DNA from 4 places in the Paenibacillus sp. J22FR5 genome. Region 1 is predicted to be linked to each of the others. Evidence: riboswitches for the same ligand, from Rfam matches in the RefSeq annotation. Region 1 holds a riboswitch; each other region holds the start of a gene.
What was found. Region 1 has a riboswitch for cyclic di-AMP ahead of AC58P7_RS15915 (APC family permease). Riboswitches for the same ligand answer to the same signal wherever they lie in the genome.
Positions count from the first base shown of each region.

Region 1 (7,845 bases):
AAGGATATGCCCGAGAAGCCGGAGCCGTCGAGGCCGGTAATGGCGCCGACGACGGTTAGCGTCACCGCGCCAATCGCTCCATTAAGCGGTACGACGCCTGCGAGTGCGACGCCTAGATCGTTCACGATGCCATGTGAACCCTCTGGCAATATTTTGCCGAACAGATCCGTTAACGCGGAGTCGCCTAAATAGAAGAACGCGGCAATCGGGATGACCGGTCCGAAGACTTTGAACCCAAAAATAAAACCCTCAATTAAATAAGAGGTAATTTTCTCTAGGCCTTCGTTCCGATGCGAAATCAAGGTTACCGCGATGAGGATAAATACAGCTGTACCGCCTACGAGAGCGGTTGCATCGCCACCTTGCAAATTCAGAACGAACATGGCAATGACATCTAAGGCAAAAAGCACAGGAATCGCGATAGCCAATAGTTGTTTCAGCCGCGGTACGATCAGCACCTTAGCCTGCTCATCTATGGGAACGAGACCGCCGCTTTCTTCTAAACGAGTATCGATGAGCCCGCTGCGCCATGTGCCATTTTTCATATCGCGCCGCATGAACCAGAACGCCGTAATTGTCGTAACTAACCCCATCACAATAACGAGCGGAATGCTTGCTTCCATAACGGAGGACACTGGCAATCCGGCTGCATCCGCTGTCAATTTGGGTGCCCCTTGGATAATGTAATCACCAGAGAGAGCAATCCCATGTCCGAAAAGGTTCATTGCCATAGCGGCACCGAGTGCCGGCAAGCCAACGCGTACAGCCACTGGTAAAAGCACGGCACCAATCAACGCAACTGCTGGTGAAGGCCAAAAAAACCAGGACGTCACCATCATAATGATGCCGATACCCCAGAAGGCTAATGCTGGCGTTCTCAGAAACTTCGTCAGCGGTGCAACCATCGTTTCATTGATCCCCGTACGAATTAAGACGCGACTCATGGCAACGATAATCGAGATAATCATAATCGTTCCCATCAACTCTTTGGTTGCAAAAATAAAGCTGTTAAACACACCCGATACAGAGCCACTCAACGTTTCCGTTGCTAGTAACCCTAGCGTAAAAATACCCACCACACAAATCATCGTCGTATCTCTGCGTTTAACAAGAAGCGTCAGAATAAAGCCAATGAACACTAAATAAACCCAATGAATCGGTAAAAGTTGAATATCCATCCTGCACACACACCCTCTCAGCCCAAGCAGCAATTGGTGCTACATTGTATGCTCGGCTGGGCATAGGCGTTCGTCTAAATTCGGGCATTCGGGCACAATATGGTACAATATGAAGAACTATTTCAATGATGTTAGGGGACTATTTAGCATGGCGAGGAATCAACGGTTACATACAGATGCAGATTTTCAAGAGGTCATCGATCGACATGGCGTTGTTCGTATCTTTAAAGATGACCATATCGTCGATTCCAATGCGGTCGTTCTGCGATTCAGTGATACGACGGTCGTCGTACAAACGCGTGTCAGCGATTTGACCTACTATGACCGGGCAGCTTGTGAGTTTTTTGAGATGAAAAAAAGGTAAAAAAAATAGCTCCCACCCTACTCTTCCTGGTAAGAAGCTAATTGTACGAAACGGAAGCCCGCCTGCCGCAATTGAGGAATCGCTTTGATGACGCCCTCAGCGGTATCCTTCTCGGGATGATTCATGTGCGCGATGACGATGGAACCGCTCGGTGCCTTCGTTAGCGCATGGAACACCTGCTCCGTGTTATAGGTCGCTCCTGCATCACCTAGCACCGAATAGCCCGCTAATTCGAAGCCAAGATCATGGGCAACAGATACGGCGACATCATCATAAAAAGCAGTACCCGAGCGGAAAAATGTTGGTCTTTTTCCCGTCAGCTTCTCGATCAGATCCGCATTGTCATTCATTTCATGAATGGCTTCTTTGACGTTCTTGGTGCCAGCAATACCATAGGCCAGCTTGCCGGTCACGGACAAAGGGCGGTGCTCAGTTCCATGGTTTTCGATCTCGAACAGTGGATTCGCAGCCAGCGCAGCAAAAGTTACTGGATTTGCAGCTATCCATCTCCCGTTTATAAATAACGTTGCTGGAATGTGCTCCTGAATCAAATACTGAATCAGCTTCTCATCGTAGCCGCTGCCCTCTTCCCCGCCGCAGGCATCAAAGGTGAGAGCGATCACTTTCTCATTCGTATGCAGCTTTGTTTTCACACCAAGAACACGCTCTCCCCATTTCGTTGGTACGACGGAGGCATATCGTTGGATCAGTGATTTTTCCAGAGCAGCGAAGGCCGGCATGGCATTAACATCTGCTTTTTCATTTACTGGACGATCTAATGAAGGAGGAGATGATGTCGTCGTTGCTGGCGATTCTGCAGGTGTGCTAACTGGTTTTGTTATCGATGTACTCACAGGTGTAATCGTAGATGGTGCAGGCGTGGTTATTGGTGTAACAGTTGCAGTTGCTAATGAAGATGCGACCGCCGTTTCTACGACCTCTCCACTCTGTTCCGCCTTACAGCCTGCAAGCACCACCGTCGCACTCAAAAAGAAAAGGAGGCACATCGTGCGCCCCCTCATTTGTGTTTCCGCCAGTCTAATTTGCTTTTCTCAAGTTGATAGGCAAAATCATTCTCTAAACGCTTCTCTTCCGCTTTACGAGCAGCCTCTACCCTGGCTCTCTCTGCGTCCTTCTTCGCTTGCTCTTCCGCTTTCATCGCGTCAGCCTGCGCTTTGAGTCCTTCCAAAATTTCCGGACGCAACAGATCCTTAAGTAGCGCTGGTTTATCTTGCACGCTAGCAGGTGCTGGCGTCATTTTTGCTTTCTTTTTCACCATAATGGGGTCACCTCGTCAACATGTTCTCCCTATTATTGTACACGTCTATTGATGTAAATGATACGGTACCGTGGCAACAACGATATCCTTATCGGCTTGAAGCTTCGAGCGAATACGTGCCGCTGACTGATTATGGAGCAGACGGTGCCACCATTTTTTCGGCATGAACTGAGGCAGAATGACCATGATGGATTGCTTCTCAGATACATGCGTGTCAATCCGTTCAATGAATTCCACAAGCGGCTTCAGGATCGTTCTGTAACGTGATTTGAATACAACCAGTCGAACGCCTGGATCCCAGATCTGCCACTTCTCCTGCATCGCTTCCTCATCTTCATCGGAGAAGGAGACATAGAAGGCGATAACATTAGGTGAAAGTGACTTCGCGTAGTTCAGTGTGTGCTCTACAGCCCGATGAATCCCGGCCACAGGTACGATAATGACGGGTTCTTTGGTACATACACGGTCTTGCGTGATATCAATACGAAGCTGTTTGGCTACGTCATCGTAATGGTGACTGATTTTCGTTATTAACCAGAGTAGAATCGGTGTCACAATAATGACGATCCAAGCACCTTCGCTAAATTTGGTGATACAGAAAACAATTAGAACTGCAAGGGAGACAATGCCGCCTAGGCCGTTAATGATCAATTTGCCGATCCAGCCGGCTACACGTTCTTTCAACCATTTGCGAACCAAACCGCTCTGAGCCAATGTAAAAGATAGAAATACGCCAATCGCATAAAGTGGAATGAGTGCATCGGTCTTCCCTTTAAAACCAATCAAAAGCAGACTGGCCAATACGCCTAATGTAATGATGCCATAATGGTAGGAAAGACGGTCCCCGCGGTAAGAGAACATACGCGGGAAGTTTTTGTCTTGAGCCATGATCGACGCCAAGATGGGGAAGCCATTAAAGCTTGTATTGGCAGCAAGCACCAGAATAAGCATCGTCGCGATTTGAGTGGCATAGTACATCGCTCCACGGCCAAAAGCTTGCTCCGTCACCATCGATAGCACCGATGTATGCCCGTTAGGATCTGGGGCAATCCCATAGCCTAAGGCGATCAATGTTACACCACCGAACACGATGGCCAAAAGGACACCTAAAGAGAGAAGCGTACGTTTTGCATTTTTCACAGAAGGTGTTCGGAAATGCGGTACGGCATCGGAAATGGCTTCGATACCCGTTACAGCTGAACAACCGGATGAAAACGCCTTGAGAAGTACGAATAATGTTAATGAGTTCGTCGCTGAGCTAGGTACAAATTCTATAGCGTGCGTATTAAGTGAGCCCGTCATTAAATCGAAGACGCCCTTACCGACTAACAAAAGGATACAAAGGATGAAAAAGTAAGTTGGTATCGCGAATACGGTTCCAGATTCGGAAGTACCGCGTAAATTAAGCCAGACCATAATCCAAACCAGTAAAATAGTAAGTGGAACAATATAAGGTACGGCAGAAGGAAAGGCCGACGTAATGGCCTGCACACCCGCAGAGATCGAAACGGCCACGGTTAAGGTATAATCGATCAGCAATGAGACACCTGTAAGTCGTCCCCAAACCATCCCCAGATTCTCTTTCGTAACCATATAAGCGCCGCCGCCCATTGGGTAGGCTTCAATAACCTGTCTATAGCTCAACACGAGCAATAGAATCAACGCGATGATCGAAACCGCAATCGGCAGGGAGAACGCAAATGCAGCAATCCCAACGGTTGCGAGCTCTAGCAGAATTTGCTCCGTTCCATAGGCTACCGAGGATAGCGCATCGGAAGATAGAATAGGAAGGGCTTTCCAAACCTGCATTCTCTCCGACTCAAGCTCACTGGACTTTAGCGGCTTACCAAACACAATTTTTTTCAATGAATCACTTGTCATTTCGTGGTCGTTCCTCCAATTAAGGCTAATCTCAATTTCAACTTACACCTAAAAATTGACGCAAAAAAACACAAGGATTGACCTTGTGTTTGTAGACACATGTTCTCCTTTCTCACGATCGCTTACGAGGTTAGCTGCCGGGTTCGGGCCGCGAGAAATCTGCCCTAAAAGGTACTTGGTATCAGCACCATTATTCACCCCATGAAACTCGTGGTTCCCCCGCTTTTCTTAACAGAAAATTAAGCGAAATATTCAACTGTTCTAGTACGTGTTGAATACTACTCTCTTCTACGGACATAGTAAAGGAGAGAAAAAACGTAAAAAGCCCTTTTCCACCACCCGAATCCCCCAATAATTCGCTTACATTCAACTGATTCATTGATTATCTTCCATTCTCGTAGTGGTTCGAGGTATTTTGGGGAAATTGAAGAGTTGCATTCTTCAATCGTTGGTTAACTACTCAAACAATTCATTAGATGAAGGGAAATTTCATTCAGAACATCTCATTGAGGGCGGTGTAGTTCACCCAATCCGCGCGTGTTCCACCCATTTTATCAAAAAACTGCTGTGCCCGATGATTATCCGGCGCCGTAATCCAAGACATGTAAGCATAACCGTTTTCCTTGGAATAGCTCTGACACTGGCGGAATAGCTCTTCTTCCACTGCGGTCCCCCGAAATGGCTCAAGCAGGAAAAGGTCGTTCATGATCGTAATGGGATTAGCCTTCATCGTACTCCACGCAAAATACAGGGTCGCAAAGCCGATGAGTTCTCCCTCATTTTCGGCTACAAACTGAATACCGCCTTGTTTCTCAAGTAAGTTGCTAATCAGGCAGTGAATATTGGCTGTCTCTGGCCTAGGCTTCTTATAAAAGCCTACAATATAGGCATCCATAAGCTCTGTCAATGCCTCTAAATCTTTCATTTCTACGTTTCTTATCACATGTGACATTGTATTACACCTCGCTCTTTATGTATAATAATACATATTTAAGAATAAATATTCAATCTACAAATTATTTTAACAAAGGCCAATTCATTGACATACCCTACTCGCCATGCTAAACTGTAACGAAATATATTATAGTTATAGATCGGAAGGTGTACCCCATGTCAACCTCATCAACTGCTTCACCCCAAGGAACACCGTACGTTGAAGCAGAGATGCCTAGCCGTTTAAGAGAGACCCCTGTCTCCTGGTTGCTCTGTTTTACCATTGTACTTGTGATCATGAACACGATGATGTTCAATCTGGCCTTGCCCAAAATTTCAGTCCAATTCGAACTCAGCCCATCGACGGCATCGTGGATTGTCACTGGGTACTCTATTATTTTCGCCATTTCTTCGATCACGTACAGCCGCTTGTCCGACTTCGTGCCGATTCGCAGGCTCTATGTGGTTGCTCTGCTTTCGCTCGGCGGCGCCTCCCTCATCGGGCTGTTCACGAACAGCTTTGGGACGTTACTCCTAACTAGGCTGATTCAGGCCTCAGGCGCAGGTGCAATCCCATCGCTCGGCATCGTACTCGTAACACGCTACATTCCGTTGTCTCGCAGAGGCAGAGCCATGTCGCTCATTCTGTCCGCTGCTTCACTAGGTTTAGGGCTCGGTCCCGTTGCTGGCGGATCCATCGTTCAGTATTTGGGATGGCATTTCCTGTTCGTCATTACAGGCGTTACACTCCTGCTCATCCCCATATTTCTCTTCCTGCTTCCAAAAGAAAAAGCGGAAAGCGGCTCGTTCGATTTCATCGGCGCTCTGCTCCTCGGGATCGGGACCACTGGTTTGTTGCTCTTCCTTACGTCCAAAAGTATCATTGCCCTCCTCGCGGGCGTGATTGCACTAGCCTTGTTCACTCTACGCATCCGAAGAGCCGCTCAACCATTCGTGCTGCCTGCCCTCTTCGGCGACAGACCTTATATGGCGCTTAGCGCAATCGGCGTATTTTCGTATATGATCAGCTTCGGCTTCTTGTTTCTTGCGCCTCAGATGCTAGCCCGCGTATTCGGCTTAGCTCCGCTGACTTCGGGACTGCTGCTCTTCCCAGGTGCCCTGCTTGCGATGCTTGTGTCCAATCGTGTAGGCCGCATCATTGACCGCTACGGGAATACGGCGTTGCTTCGCTACGTGCCATGGTTGATGCTACTGTCTACCGTGCTTCTGGCCCTGACTGCCAGCTATTCTTATTACTGGATTGCCGCGCTCTACATCCTAGTGAGTATCAGCTTCACGACACTGTCCAGCGCTGTATCCAATGAATTGTCTCGGCAATTGACCAAAGAACGTGTCGGCTCCGGTATGGGCTTGTTCCAATTGCTGCAGTTTTTCAGCGGCGCATTCGCCGTTGCGCTCTCAGGTAGCGCGCTGGTCTGGCAGAAATCCTTGCCGCTTGAACGTGCTTTTGACAATCTGATCTGGGGCATGGCGGTTATCGCGCTCCTGACCATAGGCAGCTCGCTCCTATACAGGAGCTATTCAAAAAAACGCGAATCCGCGACAATGACGGATGCAAAAACAGCTGGAAAGGCAGTTGTTCGTACAAGAGTAACCGAATAATCATATAAAAAAAGCTGATTGAGATCAGGTCCTTCGGACCTCTCACTTCAGCTTTTTCGTCGTTACAAGACATCAATTCGGTACATGATAATTACGGGTTGTGGATTTCTGCTTCCAGATCATTTTCTTCCAAATGAGTGGAATGCCGCCGATGAGGTATAAATAACGGGCATCGATCATTTTTTTGATGAGGGAGGCAAAACGGCCTTTCACTTTCTTCACTTTGAGTAAACCAACGGCCTCCCCTCGACCTAAGGAGGCTACCGTACCTTTGAAATCATATACGAAAGGCTTCATTTCTTTGCCGCGAACAGTCTGGATGAGATTCCGAGCTGCATTATACCCCTGTTGGACGGCAATCTGCGCATTCGCGGGATAAGGCGTACCCTCTGGACTCGTGACAATCGAGCAATCACCCGTAATGAAAATATCCGGGAATTGATACGATCGCAAGCAGCTATCCACTTTAACGCGGCCACGCTGTACATCGAACCCAGCTTGCTGCAGCAAGGAATTACCGCGAATCCCCCCTGACCACACAATCGTACCTGCTCGAATGAACTCGCCATTCCCCAGAATAACACCTT
Region 1 is NZ_JCAUAN010000010.1:184,542-192,386, reverse strand. Features, by position in the region: gene AC58P7_RS15935 (hypothetical protein) at 1-1,178, opposite strand, end outside; gene AC58P7_RS15930 (hypothetical protein) at 1,327-1,542, shown strand; gene AC58P7_RS15925 (polysaccharide deacetylase family protein) at 1,560-2,531, opposite strand; gene AC58P7_RS15920 (YqkE family protein) at 2,561-2,821, opposite strand; gene AC58P7_RS15915 (APC family permease) at 2,867-4,702, opposite strand; cyclic di-AMP (ydaO/yuaA leader) riboswitch at 4,807-4,958, opposite strand; gene AC58P7_RS15910 (GNAT family N-acetyltransferase) at 5,196-5,654, opposite strand; gene AC58P7_RS15905 (MFS transporter) at 5,813-7,258, shown strand; gene AC58P7_RS15900 (NAD(P)/FAD-dependent oxidoreductase) at 7,331-7,845, opposite strand, start outside.

Region 2 (7,845 bases), on a different contig from region 1:
AATATCACATGAACGTTGCCTACACACCAGAAACGCAGCAGCTCCTAGGGCAACAAACGCTCACGTGGGAAAATCCAGGATCTGTTCCTGTGCAAGAAATTTATCTTCACCTGTATCCGAACGCCTTCGCTTCAAAGAAAACGACGTTTATGCGCGAATCCGGCGGGAAGCTGCGAGAGGATGAAGCGAAAGCTGATAGCAGCGGCAGTATGGAGCTGTTATCCGTGAAATCGGATAGTGGCGACGATCTCACTAAACGGATGTCGTTCGTGCAGCCGGATGACGGAAACAAGGACGACCATACGTTGCTCAAAATTCCACTGCCTAAGCCCGTGGGATCTGGAGAACGCGTGACCATTAGTACCGAATTTCTTGTTAAGCTGCCTGCAGCTTTTGCCAGAATGGGGTATGTGGATGACTTCGTTATGGCAGGGCAATGGTTTCCAAAGGTAGCCGCTTATGAACGCAAGGGCACAAGAGGGCGGACTGAGCCTGGTTGGGATCTTCATCAATATCATGGAAACTCCGAGTTCTATGCTGATTTCGGGATGTATGATGTAAAAATTCAAGTGCCTGCAAATTATATTGTGGCGGCCACAGGCTTTCCTGTGAAGCCTGCTGTGACGGAAAATGGTACGAAGACGTACCAATTTTATGCCGAGGATGTCCATGATTTCGCTTGGTCGGCGTCACCTCATTTCGTTTATGTGGAAGAGCCCTTCTCTACACCACAAATTCCTGGGGTCAAAATCAAACTGTACCTCGATCCCAATCATCAGGATTTGAAAGATCGCTACATGTATGCCGCCAAAAAAGCGCTATCGCGCTACAGCCAATGGTACGGAACGTATCCGTACTCTACACTTTCTATCGTAGTACCACCACCTGGCGGGAATGGGGCCGGCGGCATGGAATATCCGACCTTAGTCACCGCTTGGGGAGCAAGCGACAAAGATCCGGACCTAGAACTAGAACGAGTAGTCGTCCATGAAATTGGCCACCAATTCTTCTACGGACTCGTTGCCAGCAATGAATTCGAGGAAGCATGGCTCGATGAAGGCTTCACCTCCTATGCGGAGGATAAAGTCATGGAAGCCGAATACGGTGACGCACCAAATTTACCTGTTGAATCTAGTTATATCACATCACCAAATGGACTTCAGAAAGATGCATGGGACTACACAGGACATGATCAATATGCAGAAAATGTGTACACGCGTGGCAAGCTTGTGTTGAAAGCCATTGAGCAACAAGTAGGTACCAAGGTGATGGACCGTATCATGAAGACGTATTTCGGGCGGTGGCAATTCAAGCATCCGTCTACGAAGGATTTCCAACAGGTTGTGGAGGATGTCAGCAAAACGAAGTGGGATGATTTCTTTAATCAGTATGTGTATGGCAATATGATGATGGATTATTCTGTTGAGAGTATACAGGTCAAGCCTCAAGGCAGTAAGGGTGCTCAGACTTACGAAAGCACTGTGCGCATCGTTAAGCATGGCGGCAACTCACCCGAAGTGCCAATTCTGTTCCACTTTGCAGACGGCACAACGCTGGATAAAACGTGGGATGGCAAGGAAGGCAGCATCGAGTTCAAATTAACGAATGCGTCTCCAGTTGATTGGGTGCGAATCGATCCGAAATACACGCTCATCCTCGAAAATAAGCACATCAACAACTTTTATCAAACGCAATTAAACACAAAATGGCAAATTCGGTGGAATCTCGGCATGATTCAGCTCCTGCAAGCTATATTCGGCTCAGTCGCCTGGTAAGGACTTGGCTTACGTCTTATGACAAACTCTGAGCGTATGCTTACGAAGCCAGTTTTCTAAAGAAAACTTTAAGGAGGGACCTCGTTGGCCACCTATATCAAATCCGGTTTCAGGGCAGCTATGGCGCAACCTTTTGCCACGATTATTTTATTCCTGTATCAGATGGGCTGGGGTATTCTCCTGTATAAGCTTGTGCAGGGAATACTCGTCCCCCTCATGCATCGTTTCCCTGGCGCTGATCAACCCAAGCAAGCTTTGCAGGTCTTCCTAGCTGAAGGCCAGTTTCAATTAATCAAAACAGATCTCAGCTATTCATATCTCTGGTGGTTCGCTGCACTCCTCTGTGCTCGTATGCTGCTAACCCCTCTCTTGAATGGCGGCGTCTTCTACTCACTTACGCACTCGCACCAGAACGCTGGTTATCGCTTTTTTCGCGGGATGAAGCAGCTTATGCTTCCCTTCCTACTTGTTTATATCATCCGGATCGCGTTTACCCTGCTTCCACTGATCTGGATTTTCCCAAAGGCCAAATACATTCTAGGGCACAACTCCTCTTATGAACAGGTTCTCCTCGAACTTATGCCTTGGATACTTAGCTTACTGGTCTACGGCTTTCTCTTGCAGCTCTTGTTTATGTATGTACAATTCGCCATCGCAGCCAAGCTAGGCATCACGTCGACGCTTATCTCTTTCTTTCGCTATGCGATGCCGATTGTCGGACTTGCCATCACCCTCTTACTTTTCACAGGACTATTGGCAGGGGTCACCGTCACAGCCACCTACCTGTGGGCAGGTCTGGTAGCGCTAATCATTTATCAGTTGTACCCACTCTTCCATATTTTCTTTCAAATTTGGGGCATTTCCTCTCAATATCAGCTTCTTTTAGCCAAAATATCCAATTAATATCCAGCAAAACAGCGAATAGGCAGGCATTCCCCCCTTCTCCATGAGAAAGGGGCTTTTTTTTGTCTATTTTCCGAACAATTCAGCATATTCTTAGCCTATTTTTCATGCAGAAAAGAGGAATTTCATTATTTATGACGAATTACAGGGACTAGCATCAAAAAAACCAAATATTTCATGCCGAATTCCTCAGTTTATGGGGAAACGGGGGAACCACTCCGGGTGAATTGATCTTGCAAGACAGGGATCATAGGGAACCTTCAACCGAACCCTCCAGCTAACCTCGTAGGCACCGGAAGGAGACAAGCAGTTGAAGAAGATTGTTGCTCTTGTATTTAGTCTTGTTTTGTTTTTGAGTATGAGTGTAGGAAGCGTTTTCGCTGCGTCCGATATGGACAACAAGGTAGACGAGCTCCTAGGAACTCCCTACAAATGGGCAGGAACCACAACCAATGGATTTGATTGCTCTGGTTTCACGTCCTACTTGTTCGGTGAGTTCGGCATCGACATTCCGCACAGCTCCAAATCACAAAACAAAGAAGGCTACTGGATTGACAAAAGTGAACTTCGTAAGGGCGATCTTGTATTTTTCAACACAGATGGCAGCGGCATCTCGCATGTAGGGATGTACCTCGGTGATGGTGAATTCGTTCACTCCGCTACCAATCAAGGTGTTGTTAAGAATAAGTTGAGCGAATCCTATTATGCGAAGCGGTATGTATCAGCCCGACGTGTTCTGTGGGATGATATCTACAATCAACTAACTGCTGAATCCAAGTAATATTCTCGGCACAGAATGAAGCCCTGCAAGCTCTGCTCGTAAGAGCGGCTTGCGGGGCTTCATTCATTTGAACGGGGATATCCGCGTATACTAAACGTACATCAATGGTCGCGCCTGGCTGACGAAGGATGAGGAGTTACTGGCTACGATGCAGCTGAATAGCAAGTCACCGATCGCCGCTGGTGGTGTCGAGGTACAGGGATACTTCGTGCATTGCAGCCGAGCACTCAATCTGTCTGTCGAACATTTGGGAACCAGGCACTTGGGTACCCGAGCAGGAGCAGCCGGATGGCATGGATATGTTCCGGGCGCATGTGGCGCTGAATGGGATTGCGCTGGAGGATTGAGAAGTTGTTACATAGCAATCGGATGAAGATCGGATTACAGAGATATAATCGAGAGCAGAGCGAACAGCAGGGATGCATCCAAACGAAGTAAGAACAGACAGCCATTATGTGTAACTTGACATCAGATGTGAGCCATCCTATAATTACGGCATGTCGTTTTCTAGGGTTCCGAGGCGTGTATGCGCCGGCTGGTCCGAGGGAAAACACACAGCGAATACGCTGTGGTCACGGAGGGAGAAAAGCCCGGGAGTCTAACGCAGTAATGCGAGACTCTCGGGCTTTTCTTTGTTTTTTGTGGCACTAACGACATAGATCGCAGGCATGAAGGAGTGAGAACCCATGGCATGGTTATTCCTAGTCATTGCAGGTGTTTTTGAGGTGGTGTGGGCCATCTCCTTGAAATTTTCCAACGGATTTACACGGCTTGTCCCCACTGTCGTCACGATTTTTGGGATGATCGTAAGTTTTTATTTCTTAGCTTCGGCTACGAAAACGTTGCCGATCGGAACAGCCTACGCGGCATGGACAGGAATCGGCGCCGTCGGCGCGATTATCATTGGCACTCTTTTTCTTGATGAACCGATTAGTTTAGTTCGTATCTTGTTTATGGTTTTGATCTTGGTCGGTGTGCTCGGGCTGAAATTTACATCGGGGCACTAAGGTGGATTTGGACATCCGGCTATTTTACTGTATAGCTCACGTACCAGAAGCTCCCCCCCACGAAGATGCGCAAATGCTGGGATAACGGCCGAAAGATGTCATTCAGCTCTTCGTAGGTAAAATAGTTCTTGAGAATTTCGTGCTTGGAGCCGTCGGCTAGTTCACGTCTTTTGTAAGTATCTTCGCTATCCGCATGGCTGATCAACTCTCCGCCTCTTCCCGGAACATAGACGTTATCCGCGATAAAAACCTGCGCACCGCTGCCCAATCGCTTATGGAAGCCTTGTAAAAAGTTGTCGATCCGATTGTGCGGAATGTGCGAGAACCAGAAATTCGCCAGCCCGTAATCAAACTCCCCTTGGATCTCGGATAGCTCATACGCATCCCCTTCGATAAAGGTAGCATTCCCCTTCGACCATCGCTTCGACTCCGCGATTCGCAGCACTTCTGGGCGTATGTCTACCCCAACAAGTTGCGACGCGGTTTCCGCAGCAATTTGTGTCCAATAGCCAGTGCCACAAGCGATTTCCAGCACTCGGCGGCCCTCCACCTGCTTCTTAATGATATCGGACAGAAGTGCCAGCTCTTGCCCAAACTCCGCATCTTCGCGGTGATAAATCCGCTCATATTCCTCTGCTCGTGCACCGTAGTAGGCTTGCATGCTCTTCTTTTCCTCGTCCAGTAGCACCTGCTTCTCCTTCACTTCGTGGAGAATTCGGTGTCTAGCCGACAACAAATCGGCAAAAATCGCTCCGCCCTGCGCGGCGTAATTTGCTAGCAGCCCCTGCGTCGCCATGACGATCAGCTGTGTCATCGACAAGCCTGTGTCATCCGCCATTTGCTCCAGATCTGATTTCACTTTCTCCGGCAAATACACAGAGAGCCGTTTGGTTTTGTCCTGTTTGTCCTCCATGTTTAGGTCGCCTCCTTTTTTTCAATATTATAACACATAATATATACCATATTAACATTCATTATGAGTTTTATGATAAAACTAACTATCTGCCTGTCCTAACTACCCCCTCCTCTCCCGTCAACTCCATGGAAAAACTACATTTAATTTCTCGAAATATCACTTGAAAAGGAAAACAACTGGAAAATACTACATGATTTGCTGGTTCACATTCAGACAACGACAAAAAAAGCCGAGCCCCATCCTATTCCGGATGGACGCTCGACTCTGTTACATCAGCTGCCGTTCCTCGCCATAGCGGCGTTTGAGCTGATTCAAGAAAAATTGCAGGGAGAGGAACAGCGCTGCAAAGCTTGTACCCGCACTGAGAATAATCCACGGATGCAGACGAATGTAACGTGCTCCATAGGCGATCAGAGACAGCCATTCACCGGATGTGCTGATGGTGATCTGGAAGCCGGCTTCCTCGTCGCCAATCGTTTCCGTACCGCCGAGGACGATATTGAATACGGCCAGCTGCCCGAGCAGGAAGAGCACCTGCATGAACTCGCTTAAGAAAATGAACATCATTTCATTTCTCATCGAGGGGAAGATATGCTTAAGCGTCCGATGCCAGAACGAACCGCCCATGAGACGGGACGCTTCAATGAACATTTTGCCACTATAATAGCGTGTCCGATCTGCAATCTGATGAGCCAAAGGGAACATGCCGATCAGTGTAATTAAAATAATGAAGGTAATGCTGAACAAGAGTTTGTTGTGTGGGTCAGCTTTGGTCCCGAGATCGAGCCTAAGACCGTAGTACATCCCCGCCAGCGGTGGGTAGAGGAAAATAAATGCCGGCACAGCGGCAACCGCCCACTGTAAGGATCGGAGAAATCCTCGTCCCCTGCCCGTCATCCCGCTCCACAATCCCCAAGGCAACGCCACTGCAAAGCGAAGCAAGGTTAACGCGAGGGCAGTACCTAACGTGTATTTGAGCCCATTCAATAATAAACTGAGCATGTCGAAGCCCCGATGATCGGTCCCAAGTAAGAAGGTACTATTTGGCGCATAAGGCGGGATTTTGTATCTTGTTTTGCCGTCTTCTTGGTATTGGATCATATTGATTTTGTCCTCTGGCGAGATGCCATGCGGCTTCAACCAGGACCCGAACACCATCACAAGCAGGAATATGGCCAGAAAAGCGATGGATACATAAAAAGCGGCAGAATGACGTTTTCTCATGGTCTAGCCACCTCCTCCGCACGTACCACAAAACGTTTCCTTAACAGGGCATACAGGATATGAAAAGCCATCGCAACCAAACCAAGCACGACGCAGATTGCGGACATCGAGGTGATCCCCTGGTAAATTGGCAATATGATGAAGCCTCCTAAGCCACCAATCCCACAAATAGCCTCAGCGACCGCCATACTGGCTAATGCCAATGTTGTTGCTCTAGGTAAAATCGCTAGCACATCCTCCATGACATTACGCAGCACATGTGAAAAGAGTACCTCTCGCCGGGTTAACCCTTTGGCAAGTGCAGTTACGACATAATCCCGCCCAAGTTCCCGTGCTATCGCAACACGCAGTGTCCCATAAATCGTCACGGACGGAATCAAGGCAATCGTAAGGAAGGGAATGAGGAATGGCGTTCTGTCCCCCACTTGAACAATCAGCAGCACATAATGCCCAAGAAGCCTAGTGGCGTAAATTGCTCCCAATTGAATAAGAACAATCAGGAAAAAGTCCGGTAATCCGACAAGCAGCGCATGAATACCATCCAGTGCAAGGCCGATTCTCCTTGATATCGAAGCCCAGAGGGCAAATAGCATACTGAGTACGATCGCAAGCAACAAGCCAGGTATGAAATACGTGCAGGTTTTCATCAGCATGATAGGGATCGCTTGCGTCATCGCAACCTCCTTGCGTGTATAGGGATCGCGGTATTTACCAAAATCGCCGTGTAGGAATCCTTTCAGCTGATCTATGACGGTATAGCCATAATAACGCCAAGATATAATAGGCGCCTCCAGTGGAACAACTGATGATCGCAACACGCCTTTGATCGTCATCGCCGTTCCTTGATACTCCCAGAACTTGCCGTAGGGAACCTCTAATAGACCATTTTTCTCATTCAAAATCTTACTGCCTGGCAGCATTTCGCTTAGCTTCTGAATGCTAATACTCGAATTGACCGTCACTTTGATCTGATCCGGCTGAACGGCCAAGAACATCTGCCTGATATTGCTAAGCAAGAAAATACCGATCAATGTGATCGCACCTAGCAGTAGCCATCGTCCTATTGACTTCAATCCGTGCCACCTCATTTATTATTTACCTTAGGTAAAATAGTCGTCGTATTGTCATAGTTTAGCATGAAGGTTTTGGGCAGGACTAGTACATTTTACTAAAAAAAAGAAAAGCCTCCACCTCTCACAAGTAACCGTGAGGGGGAAGCTTCCTAACCTTAAGAGCTAA
Region 2 is NZ_JCAUAN010000012.1:132,229-140,073, reverse strand. Features, by position in the region: gene AC58P7_RS17400 (M1 family metallopeptidase) at 1-1,775, shown strand, start outside; gene AC58P7_RS17395 (hypothetical protein) at 1,860-2,678, shown strand; cyclic di-AMP (ydaO/yuaA leader) riboswitch at 2,847-2,985, shown strand; gene AC58P7_RS17390 (C40 family peptidase) at 2,989-3,459, shown strand; gene AC58P7_RS17385 (hypothetical protein) at 3,645-3,806, shown strand; guanidine-I (ykkC/yxkD leader) riboswitch at 3,956-4,058, shown strand; gene sugE (quaternary ammonium compound efflux SMR transporter SugE) at 4,146-4,466, shown strand; gene AC58P7_RS17375 (methyltransferase domain-containing protein) at 4,486-5,379, opposite strand; gene AC58P7_RS17370 (ABC transporter permease subunit) at 5,650-6,606, opposite strand; gene AC58P7_RS17365 (ABC transporter permease subunit) at 6,603-7,679, opposite strand; gene AC58P7_RS17360 (ABC transporter ATP-binding protein) at 7,835-7,845, opposite strand, start outside.
Region 2: another riboswitch for cyclic di-AMP. It lies ahead of AC58P7_RS17390 (C40 family peptidase); the one in region 1 lies ahead of AC58P7_RS15915 (APC family permease).

Region 3 (7,845 bases), on a different contig from region 1:
ATCGCTCCCTCGCGTTATTCCGCTAGCCCGTGTTTGAAAGCATAGATCGCCGCTTGTGTGCGATCTTCTACACCAAGCTTGGCTAGTACATTGGTGACGTGGAATTTCACCGTCTTCACACCTATGAATAAATCATCTGCCAGCTCTTGATTGGATTTGCCCTTCGCAATCAAGCGAAGCACTTCCATCTCGCGGTCCGTTAACTCTTCATGCGGTTCCGCTACTGGCTTCGGTTGACGGAACCGGTTCATAATTTTCGAAGCAACCTGTGATTCCAGAATGGATTGCCCTTTGGCCGCGGCTCTAATCGCTTGCGCGATTTCGGAGGCTCTCGAGGTTTTCAACAAATAGCTGAAGGCACCCGCTTCAATCACTGGATACATTTTCTCATCATCTAAGAAGCTCGTCAACACAATGACCTTACACTCCGGGTATAATTGCAGTAATTTTCTTGTCGTTTCAATCCCATCCATACCTTCCATGACTAGATCCATCAGGACCACATCGGGACGATATTCTTGGGCTAGCCGAATGCCATCCTGACCATTGCTCGCTTCGCCAACAACCTCTATGCCATCTTCCGTTCCAAGTACAGCCGCAAGTCCGATTCTGACCATTTCATGATCATCGACAAGTAGTACTTTGATTAAGGTGTCGTCCATTCGATTCTCCCTCTCTATGTACAATGCTAATTTTCGATCAGTTGAGGATCGCTATCTAGTATAGGTACCCGAATCTCAATCCGAGTGCCTCGGTCAGGTGCCGTAATGATATCGACTGAACCGCCTATTTCGTTCACACGTTCCTTCATGGACACGATGCCATAGGAAGTCAACTTCTTCGCATCCAAAAGGAACCCAACGCCATCATCGCGGATCACTAATCGAATGCCATCCGAACGGTGTAGCAGCTTCACTTCCAACTTATTTGCCTTAGAATGACGCAGCGCATTCGAAAGCGCCTCTTGTACAATTCGAAATAAATGATCTTCGATGCCTTTGTTTAAGCGGATTTCTTCATCCATATCCCAAGAAATGGCCATCGGAACCTTAGCTGCAAGCTCTTTTAAGAGCTCAACAAGACCCTCGGACAATCGTTTTCCTTCCAAATGGATCGGTCTTAGATGCAGCAATAATGCGCGCATTTCGGATTGAGCGACAGAAGCCATCTCTTCGATGAGATGAATTTGCCGCTTCGCTTTCTCGAAATCTTTGTCCAACGTCCGTCCTACGGCTGTTGCTGTCATCGAGATCGCAAACAATTGCTGGCTTACCGCATCATGCAGCTCGCGTGCCAACCGCTGGCGCTCTTCAATGACCGCAGATAGCTTCGCTTTCTCGGTAAGCTCAGCGTTACTATTTGACAGCCGTTGGAGAGAGGTCACTTGTTCTTCCCAGCGCTTCATAATCCGGCCAAGTTGCTCGCCCAAACGTCCGATCTCATCTTCCCCGTTCTCGAAGCCTTCTCGGGCAAACGTACCTTTTTCTAATAAAATCATCGTCTCCATCATAGGTTCAAGTCTGCGTGTAACTCTAGAGCTGTTCCAGTAACCGAACACTGCACCAATCACACCGAGTATCAGTAAGGCCATGAACGAGAACTTGACACCTTGCTGCCAGCTAGTAAAAGGCTCGATCAAATGTCTTGAATTCAAGAAGTACAGCATAGCTCCGAAAACAGCGAAGCTAAAGAGGATGGCTTCCCCCATGCTGCGCCATATCATATTCGTTAATCGTCGTTTGTAGCCGTCCAACTGGTGATGAACCTCCTCGAAATAAACGGCTACACCGTCCTCTTAGGACGGTCTCGTTTATCTATCTAAAAATATAGCCCGTGTAATATGTGAAACAAATACTTTCTTCTATTTCAAGAAAGTTACAATACTTTGACCTTGATATCTCCTACGATGAAAGAGAGAATGAGTTTCACCCGATGGTCGCCATGTTGATAATTCTCCGATTGCCAAACCACTTTGTTCATCACGCCTGACTCTCGTTGTTCAGCGATTTGAAGCTGACCGAGCATGACGGAAGCAGTAACGGAAACGCCGATATCATCGGGTACTTTTATATCAATATCACCTACAACGCCCTGTAGGATGACTGTTGTTTCCTTTTGTTCAAGAATAGCGAGCGAGAGATCAATGTACGTTTCTCCCACCAAGTACCATGTCGAGGTATTACGCATAATCCAAGGTTCACGGCCAAGGCGCACGCTATCGACGAGCTTTTGCTTTTGAATATACGTATCATCTTTATGAACCTGCTTCGATCGAATGAAAAATAAACCTAATGAAATCAACACAACGGCAATGACAATTGTGAGATGATCACCAAATAAAATGACGGCTCCAATCCCGATCAGCACATATCCCTTACGCTCTTTACGTGAACGAACGCGATGAATGCCCAGCAGAATAAGGATTACGGCCATAATGGGAAAAAAGCCTATGGTATGATCCAGAAGCAAAAAAACACCGGCTCCAATCAGCACAAGCGCTGTATTCCGGCTGCGGTTATTTTTCGTTTCCTCTCCCATCGATGCACCTCCTCTGGCTGCCATATCTCTTTCGTTCATACGATTCCTAGCATACCATAAGAATGGACGACCTCCAAGATGCAAATCCTTATGGCACAAGGCTTTGCTTCATGGAGGTCACGTTCAAAGGCTACTTCCTGCCGCGCGAGTCTCGCTCATCACGAGAACGCTGATCCTGCTGCCACTCGTGCTGCAGCTTGCTGCGCAGCGAGCGCAGCTCATGCTGAAGGTTGCCGCCGGCTTCCTTCAGCGTCTCCTTCGACAGGCGGCCCGCCACGCGGAGCCCCTGCAGCGCTTCCCGGCCAAGCTCGCGGCCGGTGACCTCCAGCTCGCGCCAGGTGTCGCGAGCCTCTTTCCCGTGCAGCCCGCCACGCGGCGGCTTCACATCCTCGGCTGCGTGCCCGGCACGCAGCACGCGCAGCTCCTCTGCGAGCGCCAGGCACAAGTCCTGGCTGCTCGCGTACTGCGCGCGGTAGTGTTCGCTCGCGGCTTCCTCGCGCAGCTTCTCTTGCAGCGCGAGCCGCGCTAGATCCTCTTCGCCGGCACGCATCGCCAGCTCGGCTTGTTCGCCGCGCAGCTTCGCCATCTCCTCAGCGCGGCCGATGTGCCCACGCAGCGTGATAGTCGCCTGCAGCGCCTCCTCATAGCGTGCTTCAAGCTCGGCAACGGTGCTGCCCTCATTGGCAGCGGGACTCGTTTTCCCGACGGCCTCCTGCCAGACGGATTCTGCCATTTTGCCAATACGGTCAAATATATTCGTAGGATCAACTTCCCGATGCTTATTCATGTCAATCGCCCCTCATCCCTTTATCATACTCCTATCGTAACGCAACGAAGCGATCGTCAAAACCGACTCCCGACTGTTTTTGAACCTAGACCTAAGTCTAGTATGTGAGGTGTCACCCATTATTTGGTCGTTGTTCAGGCTTACCTGCGATGATAAACTATTTGAAGCCGAGTCTAGTACATAAATAAGGTACTGGTACGGGGGACGAATTACTTGGGGTGAATATTTGCTTCAGCTTGGAGCAGACTAGGGAGAACCTTCTTCCCGAACCCGTCAACTAACCTCGAAGGCTCATGAAGGAGGATATACCAATTGAATAAGCTTACAAAAGGGTTAACTAGCCTTGCTGTTTCGCTGACAGTACTGGCAGGAGGCTTTCTTTCCCCATTTACGGCACATGCTGCTGAGATGGAAGTGAAAGTGCAAGTCAATGATGAATTGATCCATTTCCCTGATGCGCAGCCATTTCTGGATGGCAATCACGCAACACAAGTTCCACTTCGCTTCGTAACGGAGAAACTTGGATACACAGTGAACTGGCAGAAAGATGGAAATCAAATCAAAGTAACACTCGAAAACAACAAACATACGATTACTTTAGTTTCGGGTCAAAAAGAAGCAAGTATTGATAATGCACCCATCACCTTGGATACCGCTTCTCAATACCAAAATGGGCGGGTATACGTGCCGCTTCGCTTCCTTTCCTCAGCTGCAGAAGTTCCTGTTCAATGGGATGCAAGCAGTAATCTAGCTATCTTAAATAAAGATGGCAAGTATCATGCACCAGACTATCAAGTATTCGAATCCACAGCTTATTCGGCAGATCCTTCTGAAAATGGCGGCTATGGAGCCTTTGATTATTTGGGTAATCCACTCGCAATCGGCACCGTTGCTGTTGATCCATCCGTAATTCCACTTGGTTCGAAACTCTATATCGAAGGTTACTCCTTCGATGGGCTTCCTAAAGGCGGTATGTACGTGTATGCAACAGATACCGGCGGCGCCATTAAAGGAAATCGAATGGACATCTTTATTCCAGGTTCGAAGAGATCCTTACAAAGCTTTGGCATTCAGACAATTAAAGTGTACCAACTTTCCAATTAAAATGCAGAAAAAAGCTGCCTTGAGAATCCGCTCAAGCGCAGCTTTTTTCATGCCGTTTGGGTGAATGTTCCCATTGAATAAGGGCATTAGTCCAATCAACGCATATCCCCCCGTCATATGTTGTATAGTGTTTAACCCACATCAAATGAAAACCGGAGGGGATATTATGGCAGTTGCAGCTGGTTGTGGAACGCCAGGTTATGGAAGTTCTGCAGGCGTTATTCTTGTTCTTTATGTATTGTTGGTCATCATTCTTGCTACTTTCTACTAAGACCATTTCCCGCTAAACGATCTACTTTCAAATAGACCCGCTTGTTATAGCTTCTAGCGCTGAAGCTTAGCAGGCGGGCTTTATTATGTGTCACTTAAAATCGATTCCACTTGTTCGTTGGGTCAAAATCTGCTCAAGCATTCCCCCGATATGAGCGCCCGCTTCCATAGGTGGAGTTCCGCCTCGATGAATATTCGAAATAACCATGCGATCCGAGTCCGTTCTCCCCGTACTTGGCTTATAACACATATAAGCGCTTAACGATTCCGCTGTCACAAGGCCTGGCCTTTCGCCAATGAGCAGTACAAGACAGTCTGGCTTCAGCAAGTCCCCTATGGCATCCATACAGCCTACCCGTCCTCGATTTACATAAATCGTCGTTCCTGTCGTTAATCCTCGCAATCTTAAGGAATCCAGCAAAGCTGGGTAAAGATCACGCATATTCGCTTCAATACTCTTAGCGCTTAGCCCTTCGGATACCACGATTTGCACCTGCGGCGTATGCTGACATTTCACTAACAGTTCCTGCTTGCTCTCGGACTTCAGTACTCTCCCAAGCTGAGGGCGCTTCAGATACATATCCTTCGTTTCTGCACAGGAATCGACAATGAACCATCCCATTTCCGAGAGGAACGCTTGACTCACCTCGCTTTGTACCGCATCCACGGCACTGGCATGATCCCAAATAAATGTCAACAATTCACTCGTCAACGGTCGAGTCCCTGTTCGGGAAACACCAATGCGTGCCGGAGTTAAAGCTCTCATCGATGTAAGTTCATCCATCCTTCGCACCTCCTCGCCAGAATAGCCTAGGATCACCAGCGAGCGCACTTAGTGTTCCGTTAGACCATAAGCCCATGTCCTGCAGCCAATCTCGGAAAGCAGGTGATGGCGTACGCCCGAATAACTCTCGTAAAGTCGCAATATCATGATAGCCCAGTGATTGATAATTAAGCATGCAATCATCCGCCATGGGCACACCAATGAGGAAGTTTACATGGGCAGCAGCCAGCATGACCGCTAAGGAATCCATATCATTTTGATCAGCATTCATATGATTGGTATAGCACACATCCACTCCCATCGGGAGACCATGCATTTTGCCCATAAAATGGTCCTCAAGACCTGCGCGTATGACCTGCTTACTGTTGTATAAATACTCTGGACCGATGAAGCCCACCACCGTGTTAACTAGAAAAGGGTTATAGATCCTGGCTAAGCCGTAGCATCTCGCTTCCAACGTCACTTGGTCAATGCCATGGTGAGCTTCAGAAGACAGTTCTGAGCCCTGCCCCGTTTCAAAATACCACCGATGCGGCCCCGTCGCACTGCCCTCACTGTAGATTAAGGCATTCGCTTCATCGAGAAGCGCCTTATGAATGCCAAACGCACGATTGCCTTTTTCTGTTCCGGCCAAGCTCTGGAAAATAAGATCAGAGCTTGCTCCCTGCTTAATCGCCTCCATCTGTGTCGTCACATGAGCCAAGACACAATTTTGCGTTGGAATGCACCAGGTATCCATCACTTCCTTCGCGGCTTCCAGCAGCGCTTTGGTCGTGTGCGGGTGATCCGTCACTGGATTAATTCCAATAACCGCATCCCCAATACCATAACTAAGCGCTTCATACAGCGATGCTCGCATACCTTCCAATGAGTCAGTCGGATGATTCGGCTGCGCTCTGCTGCTCAGCGTACCCCTATGGCCAATCTCCGTGTTACATCGCGTTCGCACCTCAATGCGCGATGCCGCCTGAATGAGATCCAGATTCGTCATCATTTTGGCAACAGCGGCAATCATCTCGCTCGTAAGCCCCTTCGAAATACGGAGAAGCTCATCTCCTGTTGTGTCCGTCCGCAGAATATACTCGCGCAGTTCTGCCACGGACCACTGGCTAATAGATGCATATACTGCTTCATCGAGGCTCTCCTCGATGATTTTGGATACCTCATCATCTTCTGCTGGAAGTAGAGGATGATTTCGAATATCACACAGGAGAAGCTCAGCGAGAACAGCTTTGGCGGCGACCCTTTCCTTCCTATCCGAAGCGCCTACTCCTGCTAAATCATCCCCAGAACGCTCTTCATTCGACTTGCCGAACACTTCTTTTAAGCTCTTAAATGTGTAGACTTGGCCTCTCATTGACGTTTTCAATTTCATACGTTCACCTCGGAGGATTCGTTTGGAAATAGCAGCGTTTTTACGATCACGGGAATCGTACGATTGGCAATCAGCTCGCCAAGATCGATATAATCGCCAAAGCTCGGGTGAATGCCATCTATACATACGATACGCGGCTGTCCTTGGCATCCCAGCGAAAGCAGCTGGCCCAGCGCTTTGGCCATATCTTGATCGCAAAGGATAACCACAGTTTGTGAATATTTAAAATGGGAGGTTAACTGAGGGACTAGGTGACTCGCTAGATTCTGTAGCTGTTTATAGCTATAGGGATGTTCGGTTGTTAGAGCAATACCGAATGGCGACTGCTCGGATGATCCGTATAGTTGGATCGCTGCTTGGAACAGCACCTTCAGATCATCTGTTAGTATTGCCGTATCCTGATGTAGTTGGCACTTCAGGATTGGCACATTCCGAATGGGGAGCACATCTGCATCCACATGAATAGTTGAGCCACTGAGTTCTACACTCTGTAGACCCGCTCCCATGACCGTAGCACGCTGTGTTTGCCTGGCTCCCACCAGTACGAAGCCAAGTTCTGTCCAGGTATCTTTGATCGCTTGGGCAAGTAGTGGTCCGATATCGCCGTACTCTGTGATGTCCGCCATCTCCAGCCCAGTTGGGTATCGCATGAGCTCAGCAATACCTCCAGATAGCATCCACTCATCCGCTTGTGGAAGCTGTGAAGGGAAAGGCTCTAAGGACAGAAGCTCTGCCAGCTGAACGACTTCATTTGCGTCACCTGCTAAAAACGTACCTATCGCTAGAGCCATCCGTCTAGTTATTTCCTGAAGTTCATTGATGGGGGCTACCTGCCCTGGCTTAATTACAAGACCCTGATCAGTAAGCCAACTCCTAATGGCATCAGACACATATGTCACTGTCCCATCGGCTTGCAATCGAATGAGGCTTCCACCCATATGGAAGGTTGTTGTCGCGATAGGTATCCCATTCCGAAACCAAGCCACA
Region 3 is NZ_JCAUAN010000007.1:193,947-201,791, forward strand. Features, by position in the region: gene AC58P7_RS12925 (response regulator transcription factor) at 15-662, opposite strand; gene AC58P7_RS12930 (sensor histidine kinase) at 689-1,753, opposite strand; gene liaF (cell wall-active antibiotics response protein LiaF) at 1,876-2,538, opposite strand; gene AC58P7_RS12940 (PspA/IM30 family protein) at 2,669-3,325, opposite strand; cyclic di-AMP (ydaO/yuaA leader) riboswitch at 3,481-3,632, shown strand; gene AC58P7_RS12945 (stalk domain-containing protein) at 3,638-4,429, shown strand; gene AC58P7_RS12950 (YjcZ family sporulation protein) at 4,596-4,700, shown strand; gene eutC (ethanolamine ammonia-lyase subunit EutC) at 4,791-5,483, opposite strand; gene AC58P7_RS12960 (ethanolamine ammonia-lyase subunit EutB) at 5,476-6,858, opposite strand; gene AC58P7_RS12965 (ethanolamine ammonia-lyase reactivating factor EutA) at 6,855-7,845, opposite strand, start outside.
Region 3: another riboswitch for cyclic di-AMP. It lies ahead of AC58P7_RS12945 (stalk domain-containing protein); the one in region 1 lies ahead of AC58P7_RS15915 (APC family permease).

Region 4 (7,845 bases), on a different contig from region 1:
GAAAAAAGGGGGGCAGTACATAATCGATGCCAGTTATCGGTCAAAAGGAGTGAATTTGGGGAGGTACCTAAACAAGAAATATCACATCCCTCTTACTGAAATTGAGAAAATGAAATATTTATATGGATAGCCGTAAAGGAGGGGGACTTTAGTGTGAAGATTTATGAAAGATCTTTAACAATCCAATTGGTACTAATCATCGTGATGATTGTCATTAACGCATTGCAACTCATCATTAATATCGGTAACAACAGGCCTGCAATCTTTTATATCATGTACACGTGACACTTGCGGTGTTTGTCTTCCTTGCTGTTCCGGCTTGTTTAGATCTCATTAGAAAAGATTGTATGAAAACCATAGGCAAAATCGTGGTTATGGAAGAATTTCGGATTCACAGTTTAAAACCAAATGGTAAAGTCATGAAAGTGCGTGTCAAAGCAGCAGAATATGGACATTTTCTCCTTGATCAAGAGGTAGAATTGCAGGTGGCAAAGCGTTCAGGGAGTTTGCTGGCGATATTTGCTATGGATACATTAGATCAAATGTAAAACTTATAATTGCGGAGGCTTCCTATGGGAATCGAATGGTACGAAATGATCGCCAGACGAAATGGCGGATACAAGAGCAGAGCGGTTTATACGGTCGAGGGAAGATCGGCCGAGGATGTTTTTGAAGAAAGGCTGATTGGGATGCTTCCCCGATTTCAGTCGGTTTTGGATGCGGGATGTGGTCATGGGGAATTTACTTTGAAAATGTCAACATACACGAACCAAATTATCGGTTTTGATAATTCTAAGGAGCTCATGAGAATCGCACAGGATTTGCTTCGTTCCTGCCAAGCCCAGAACGTCGAATTTATTTATACGACAACGAAAGCTGAACTTCCTTTTGAGGACGAGCAGTTTGATTTGATTTATGACCGAAGAGGGCCGACCTCAATTATTAATCATAGTAGAGTGTTGAAATCGGGTGGTACGATATTTGGAATCCATGTGAATGTGGATGCTGTTAAAGAGCGGTTGGTGAGAAATGGCTTCCAAGACATCGTAATCGAAGAGTTTCAACAGGCTGTTACCTACTTCCCGACGAGGGAAGAATTCGCTATCTTTTTATCGGACGGGCCGGGGAGTCCGGATTTCACTAAAGCTGAGCATAAGCAAGAGTTAGAAGAACTATTTAGCGAAATTGCTTCGCAAGGAAGATTGGTAGGAGAATTGGGTTACAAAGAGCATAAGTACGTTTGGCAGGCCAGAAAACCATAATGAATGAGGGAAATTAGCGATATCGCTTGTTCAAAACCAATTAGAGGGCACGCCACAGTTGAAATATCTACTGCAGGGAGCCCTCTTTGTCTATTTCATAGCCATTATTCTACTTATAAAAAGACGACTTAAATGGCGTCAGCGCTGCAATGACCGCATCCCGAAAAACGTCACTCCGTGTAATTCGCCCATCGGTAAATAAACCATATGCGCCTTCTTTGTGATTACTCCCGACAGTGCTGCTCAGATCATCAATAATATGACGCAGCTCGGTTCCGCCTTGCTTTAATTTCTCTCCAATGTCATTCGGTATCGGGAAATAAAGTCCTTTGCCGACATAAATCTGCGTACCATTCCAAGCGGCACAAACGGAGAAGAGATACCACTGATTCGTGTGCACATGATCATAGGTAAGTCCGCCTTCAAGACCAAGTCCAATGTCTGCATCTGGCACTTCTTCAAGTACATGTTTCGCGCGATTGATTGCACCGATTATGGTTTCATCTTCCGTTAAAGGCTGATCGGACACACCAGAAGGGACGGAGTGACAGATCGGTTCTACCCCAGCAGCGCGGACAACTGCAGCTCGTTTCGCTTGATTGTGCGTGCCTAATGCAATTCTTAATTCTTTTTCCAACTTGTCTAACCACTCCTTGCAAACGTAATGCGAATTACTTGATGAACTAGCATTAGTATACCATGTTTTCATTGATTTCTAGAATGGAACCTAACGACCAGTAACGATTTCAAATAAATGTTAGTTTACATAAAACATTTCCAGTGTCAGTTGCGTCAAACATGTAGATGGAAATTACGTCGTACACTTGGAAAATGTTGAACTGGAGTGATGGACATGATCGTTGGAAAAAAATACATAATGACACTCGCGTGCGCTGCTAGTTTAATATCGATTTTCGTCTTACCAGTAGAAGCCAAAGACGGTCCATTCCGAGATGTCAAAGCTTCTTTCTGGGGCGCCGGGGCTGTGCAATGGGCCTATGACAATAAGGTGGCGGAAGGATTTCCGGACGGGACATTTGGGCCTGACCGGCCTGTTGAGCAATTAGAGTTTATCGCGATGCTTGTTCGTGCTTTTCAGCCAGCAGATGTAGAACCACCTGGTATAGGTGGTGATTGGTCAACACCTTATGTCAATTATGGATTGAAGAACAATTGGACATTAATATCGCAGAAGACGATAGAAGGCTACCAAGAGCCTGTATATGTGAACAGAGGGACGGCGACGTTATTACTTGCCAATGCAGCAGGTAAAAGCTATGACAACATGTACCAATCGATTGAATATATGATGCAGTTAGGTGTGTCGAATGGAAAAACGGAGATGAATTATAACGGTTTCATGCCCGAAGATCGTTTAACAAGAGCAGAGGCTGTGACCATGATCCAACGTTTTCGGAATAAAATAGAAACACTTCGCCCAACTCCTGACATCAACGTTGCTAGGAGCAATGATTTTGATCCTAGGACTGCCAAAGTAGGGGATCTCGTGGCAGGATGGCAAATTACTTCCATCGATAGCAAAACAAACGAGAACGGGGAATTGTTTTATGCAATTGTCGAATTTGATACGAGAGAAATAACGATAAGTGGTACGTATGATAACGTGCCTGAAGGCAGTGAATTTTTTGACGGTATCATGTTTACGCTCGACACGGATTCCGAGACGAAGATACCAAGAATCAAATCTGGTGGAACCAGAACAGGAGACGCGATCATTTTTCGTTCCCCAGAGGCAGAGAATGTATTCTCACCACAAGGCTCGCGGGGCAGCGCGACCATAGCGATCTCTGGATTTTCCATCCATTATTGGCCGAAAGATGATTATCGCGATAGCACTAGGTTTGTGAAAGCTATTGAAGTGAGTCCGAATAACTAGGGGGATTAGAAATGAGATTGTTGAATCAAGGTTTCGTATTGCTTATTGGTGCAATTCTACTTAGCTCATGCTCAGATGAGAAGTTTAGCGTTGACCAAGCTACAAAACAAGGAGATGTCATCAATATTCATGGACAAATAAGTAATTTAGACCGGTTCACCCAGTTCATGAAGGACGTGGAAGGGCATGTAGATAGTCAGATTCGGATAGCACAACTGACCATTGAAGGGGATCCGATTTATTATGAGCTGGATTACAAAAAAGGTAAGATCTCTTATACCTATGATAATTCAGAGGATAAATTTGGTGCGAAAAATATTATAAAAACCGTTTGCACTGGTATAATTTCAGAGAAAGTGGAGCGTGGTGTTGCTTATAAACTGGATGGTTGTAAAGATACAAAGATTGGGCAATCTTTTACGTTTGTGGTACCGGGTAATGGGGGATAGGAGCTTCAACTTTCTCATTCCATTTGTGCTAATTCATAATCAAACCAGGTTCGTATTTCTCCAGTTGACTCGTTCTCGATCGTATTGTTGCGATGCTTGATGAAATTGTTTCTTTTCTTATCCAGATAGCGAAGAATTGAGGGCTTAAGTAGTCAATACCAAATTGACTTTTATTGTTTGCGCTTTCAAGAATGAGCTGGAAAATTTTGAGTCATGTTTTCACTGATTTCGCATGATACAATCTTTAAGATCCGTATTGGATCAAACAACTTAGAAGGCCGAAGCTTCGTGTGAAGCACGGGGGACCCAATCTCTGGGGTGAAGCCGCTTTTTCGCGGCCGGGTGATTACTCTTTGATCCGAATCCGACAGCTAACCTCGCAGGCCGCAAAAAGGAGAGGTTTATTTTGAAACGTTACAAAAAGCTTATGGTTACTGGTGCACTTGGTTTGAGCATCCTTATGGGGACGAATGCGGCATTTGCTGCGACGGGTACTTATACGGTAGCAGGTAATGATACCATGTGGTTGATCTCGAAGAAATATGGCGTCAGTCTATCTTCGCTTATCAAGGCAAACCCTCAAGTTGCTAATCCGAACGTGATTTGGTCGGGCATGAAACTTAACATTCCAAGCAGCACGAGCTCTAACTCGGTTACCCAAACACCGGTTACGACTGCGCCATCGCAATCAGCTTTTGCAAGCCAAGTAGTTAGCTTAGTTAACCAAGAACGAACAAAAGCTGGACTGAAACCTTTAACCAGCAACAGCGCACTTACAGCAATGGCTTTGGATAAAGCGAAGGATATGTACAATAACGGTTATTTCGATCATACATCGCCAACCTACGGTTCTCCATTTGATATGATGCGCTCATATGGAATTAGTTATTCCTACGCGGGTGAAAACATTGCTAAGGGTCAACAAACGCCTGAAGCCGTCATGACCGCGTGGATGAACAGTTCAGGTCACCGTCAAAATATTTTAAGTCCCAATTTCACGCAGATTGGCGTTGCCTATTATAACGGTGAGTGGGTTCAGGAGTTTATTAGTTATTAATTTTTTTGAAAATATCGTAATCTAGTACCAGCAACCTAGTGTTGCTGGCTTTTTGCGTTTAAATAAACAAAGCAGGGATTTTTTGTGATTTATTGAATTCATAATTAGGAACGTTATTTATTAAATTGTTAGTTTGGAAATGGCCCTAATCCTATTAGAATTATAACAACAACGTAATAAAATAGTTCAACCAAGAGGTGCACCCCATGATTAAGGTTTCCACAGAAATTGAAATTGAAGCAACGATTGAAATTTGTTTTGATTTTGCAAGGAATATTGATATACATACTCAGACTGTATGGCCTCACACAAAGGAAAGAGCGATTGCCGGAACAACTACAGGTATGATAAGTGGAGGGGAAACGGTTACTTTTGAGGCGAGGCACTTCTTCATTAGACAAAGACACTCTTCACTCATATCGAATTACGTTCGACCCTATCAGTTTGTTGATGAGATGATACAGGGTACTTTCAAAAGTATGAGACACGAACATGAATTCATTGATTTAGGAAATAAAACTTTAATGAAGGATACTTTATATTTTGAGGCTCCACTTGGTTGGATAGGATGGATCGTAGAAAGAGTTGTCTTGAGAAACTATATGCTGCGTTTTTTGAATTATCGAAATGCACAATTAAAGATAGTTGCTGAAAGACTTAAATAGAAGGAGGAGCCAATATGAATAAAGTTGATGCTCGTTTGATTCACCATGATGAATTAAGTGAACTCTTAAAATTGTACAAGCACTTACATGAACATGATCCTGATCTCATTTTTGATAATAAACTTGAAGACTTATGGCATGAGATCATGAACGACAAATATATGAAAATTATTGTTGTAGAGAAAAATGGCGTGATTGTATCTTCAGTCGTGTTGACGATTATTAAAAATTTGACTAGAAATGCAAGACTTTATGGACTTATAGAGAATGTGGTAACGCATGAACAATATAGAAAAAATGGATATGCCAGAATGGCTTTGGATAAAGCAATTGAAATTGCTATGGACCATACCTGTTATAAGGTCATGCTCATGACAGGGTCAAAGCGTGAAGAGATACATAGTTTTTATGAGAAGAGCGGATTTAGCAAAGGTTTGAAAACAGGATTTATACGCAAATTAGAATGATTCAAACATACGACTGGACGGTTCACTCAGGCAATACTACCCTTCAGGAGCTCGCGGAGATCGGTCAAATGGAGAAAGAAGCTGTTTTGAATGCAGAAGTATTCATCATCATGCTGCCAGCAGGAAAAGGAAGCCATGTCGAGCTGGGACTTGCTTTAGGGGCTAGGAAGACTATATGTTTATATTCTGCAAATGAAGATTTTAATGATATTGAAACAACGAGTACATTTTATCAGTTACCTGAGGTCCATAAAATAAATGGAACATTAGACGATTTGGTTTCTAGAATTGATCGCCTGTAGAATAGGCGCCCGCAGGCGCAAATGGGGTTGTGAATTCGAACGAGAAATTGCTTCGTGGAAAATGGTGAATCCAATTGCGCATAAGTGGCTGTCTCACAAGTAGATTCTTCTACTGGTGGACGGCCATTTAACATTGGTCAGGGTATGGGTCCCACAAAAAGTCGAAAGGGAACCTAGGTGCGCTATCTCGTTGAAATCGGCTATTTTTGGCGTTAAGCGGAACTATGATGCGCTATTTGCTCGATTTTCGTATTTTTTGGCGATTTTCGGTTAAATAGAGTACTGACGTTCCCTTTCGAGGCCAATATCGCACGTTTAGCCGCAAATAGCGTCCCCTGTTTCCCTTACAGTATTGGTTCGTTAAAAAGGAACATATGAGATTGAAGATTTTATGGTCTCATCAAGCTTGACGGGGTTAAGGGAAGCTATTCGGTATCACTTATCACAGAAGAGGCAAAGAAAATAAATATCCTCACCAAGACAGATGCCTGTAAGCAGTGGGGGATAAATTGGTCCATCGTTTGAATTGTTTGCTAAATTGAGACAAATCCTTGTAACCAAGCTGTTCCGCGATATGCTCGATCGAAAGCGTAGGGTCCATCAGCATGAGTTTAGCTTGGCGGAGTTTGATTGTACTTAAATAATGACGTGGCGAGACCCCGTAAGCTTTGTGAAAAACGCGATTACAGTGCGCAGGACTGTAGCCGAGTTGCTTCGCAATCCCTGTAATCCGGAAAGGATCCTGCCCTTTGTTCGTTGTTGAAGCTTGATGCTCAATAAGCGCTGCTAGCTGAGGGGCTAGGCCTGAATCTTCTGTGTGCCGATTAGAAGCCTCGGCTTCATCTAATAATACCTCGCTCAACGCGGTGAAAATGCGAAAAGAAGCATGCAACGATTGCAGCTTTAAACTCAGACCACTAGGGGCATTTTCGCTAGCCATTTGCGCAAGATCCATAAGAATAGGGCGGAGCAATCTCTCCATTTTGCTGCCAGAGGGGTGAAGCGTTAGGCCAATTTGATTTAATTGCTGACGAAACCAAGGATCGGTTACCTCCAAATGTACACACACGTACTCCATCATGCTCCCATCGACAGCGCCCAAGCTTGCATGCAACTCATTCGGAAGTATCCAAACCAAATCACCTTGCTTTTGTACAAAATGATTCTCTCTAACACGCATCCGCTGTGAGCCTTCTACGACGAGATTCAGCTCAAACATGGGATGATGATGTTCTGGAAAAGACCATTGCGCGTTAACTTTGCGAAGATGTGCAGCAAAAATCCGAAATGAAGCCTGCACATCGGGCAGCATGCCGCCATGAACGACATTTTCGAGACCAGCGGGTAATGATTCTTGTTGAAAGTCTTTCATATATGTGAGCTCCTTTGAAAAGGTAGTAAGCCGTTCGCTATGTTAACTATCTCATTGAAAAGGGGTGGAAATCAAATGTTTCTTTTGTCCAAATGAAAGATCGTATTGCCCATGGGTTCAGTATTTTGGTCATTGTATAATAAGGGCAAATGACTGAGAGGGGCATCCTGATATGAAGAACCAATTTTTCAATGCACACCATTCGCCAGTTGGCGCATTTGCAAGCTTTACACTAGGTTTTCCAGGCAAAAGCGGAGGCTTCGACCTAGAACAAGCGCGACCTCCAAAGCAAAATATATATATTGGACTAGAATCCATCCAAGGCGGCATTTATGATGCATTGCCTTTCTTCGAGCAGGTTAGTGAAGACGAGA
Region 4 is NZ_JCAUAN010000015.1:608-8,452, forward strand. Features, by position in the region: gene AC58P7_RS18850 (hypothetical protein) at 1-130, shown strand, start outside; gene AC58P7_RS18855 (hypothetical protein) at 154-285, shown strand; gene AC58P7_RS18860 (hypothetical protein) at 282-548, shown strand; gene AC58P7_RS18865 (class I SAM-dependent methyltransferase) at 573-1,262, shown strand; gene AC58P7_RS18870 (inosine/xanthosine triphosphatase) at 1,372-1,899, opposite strand; gene AC58P7_RS18875 (S-layer homology domain-containing protein) at 2,116-3,159, shown strand; gene AC58P7_RS18880 (DUF4362 domain-containing protein) at 3,171-3,608, shown strand; cyclic di-AMP (ydaO/yuaA leader) riboswitch at 3,875-4,009, shown strand; gene safA (SafA/ExsA family spore coat assembly protein) at 4,015-4,665, shown strand; gene AC58P7_RS18890 (SRPBCC family protein) at 4,872-5,330, shown strand; gene AC58P7_RS18895 (GNAT family N-acetyltransferase) at 5,345-5,797, shown strand; gene AC58P7_RS18900 (hypothetical protein) at 5,866-6,099, shown strand; gene AC58P7_RS18905 (helix-turn-helix transcriptional regulator) at 6,572-7,471, opposite strand; gene AC58P7_RS18910 (glycoside hydrolase family 52 protein) at 7,644-7,845, shown strand, end outside.
Region 4: another riboswitch for cyclic di-AMP. It lies ahead of safA (SafA/ExsA family spore coat assembly protein); the one in region 1 lies ahead of AC58P7_RS15915 (APC family permease).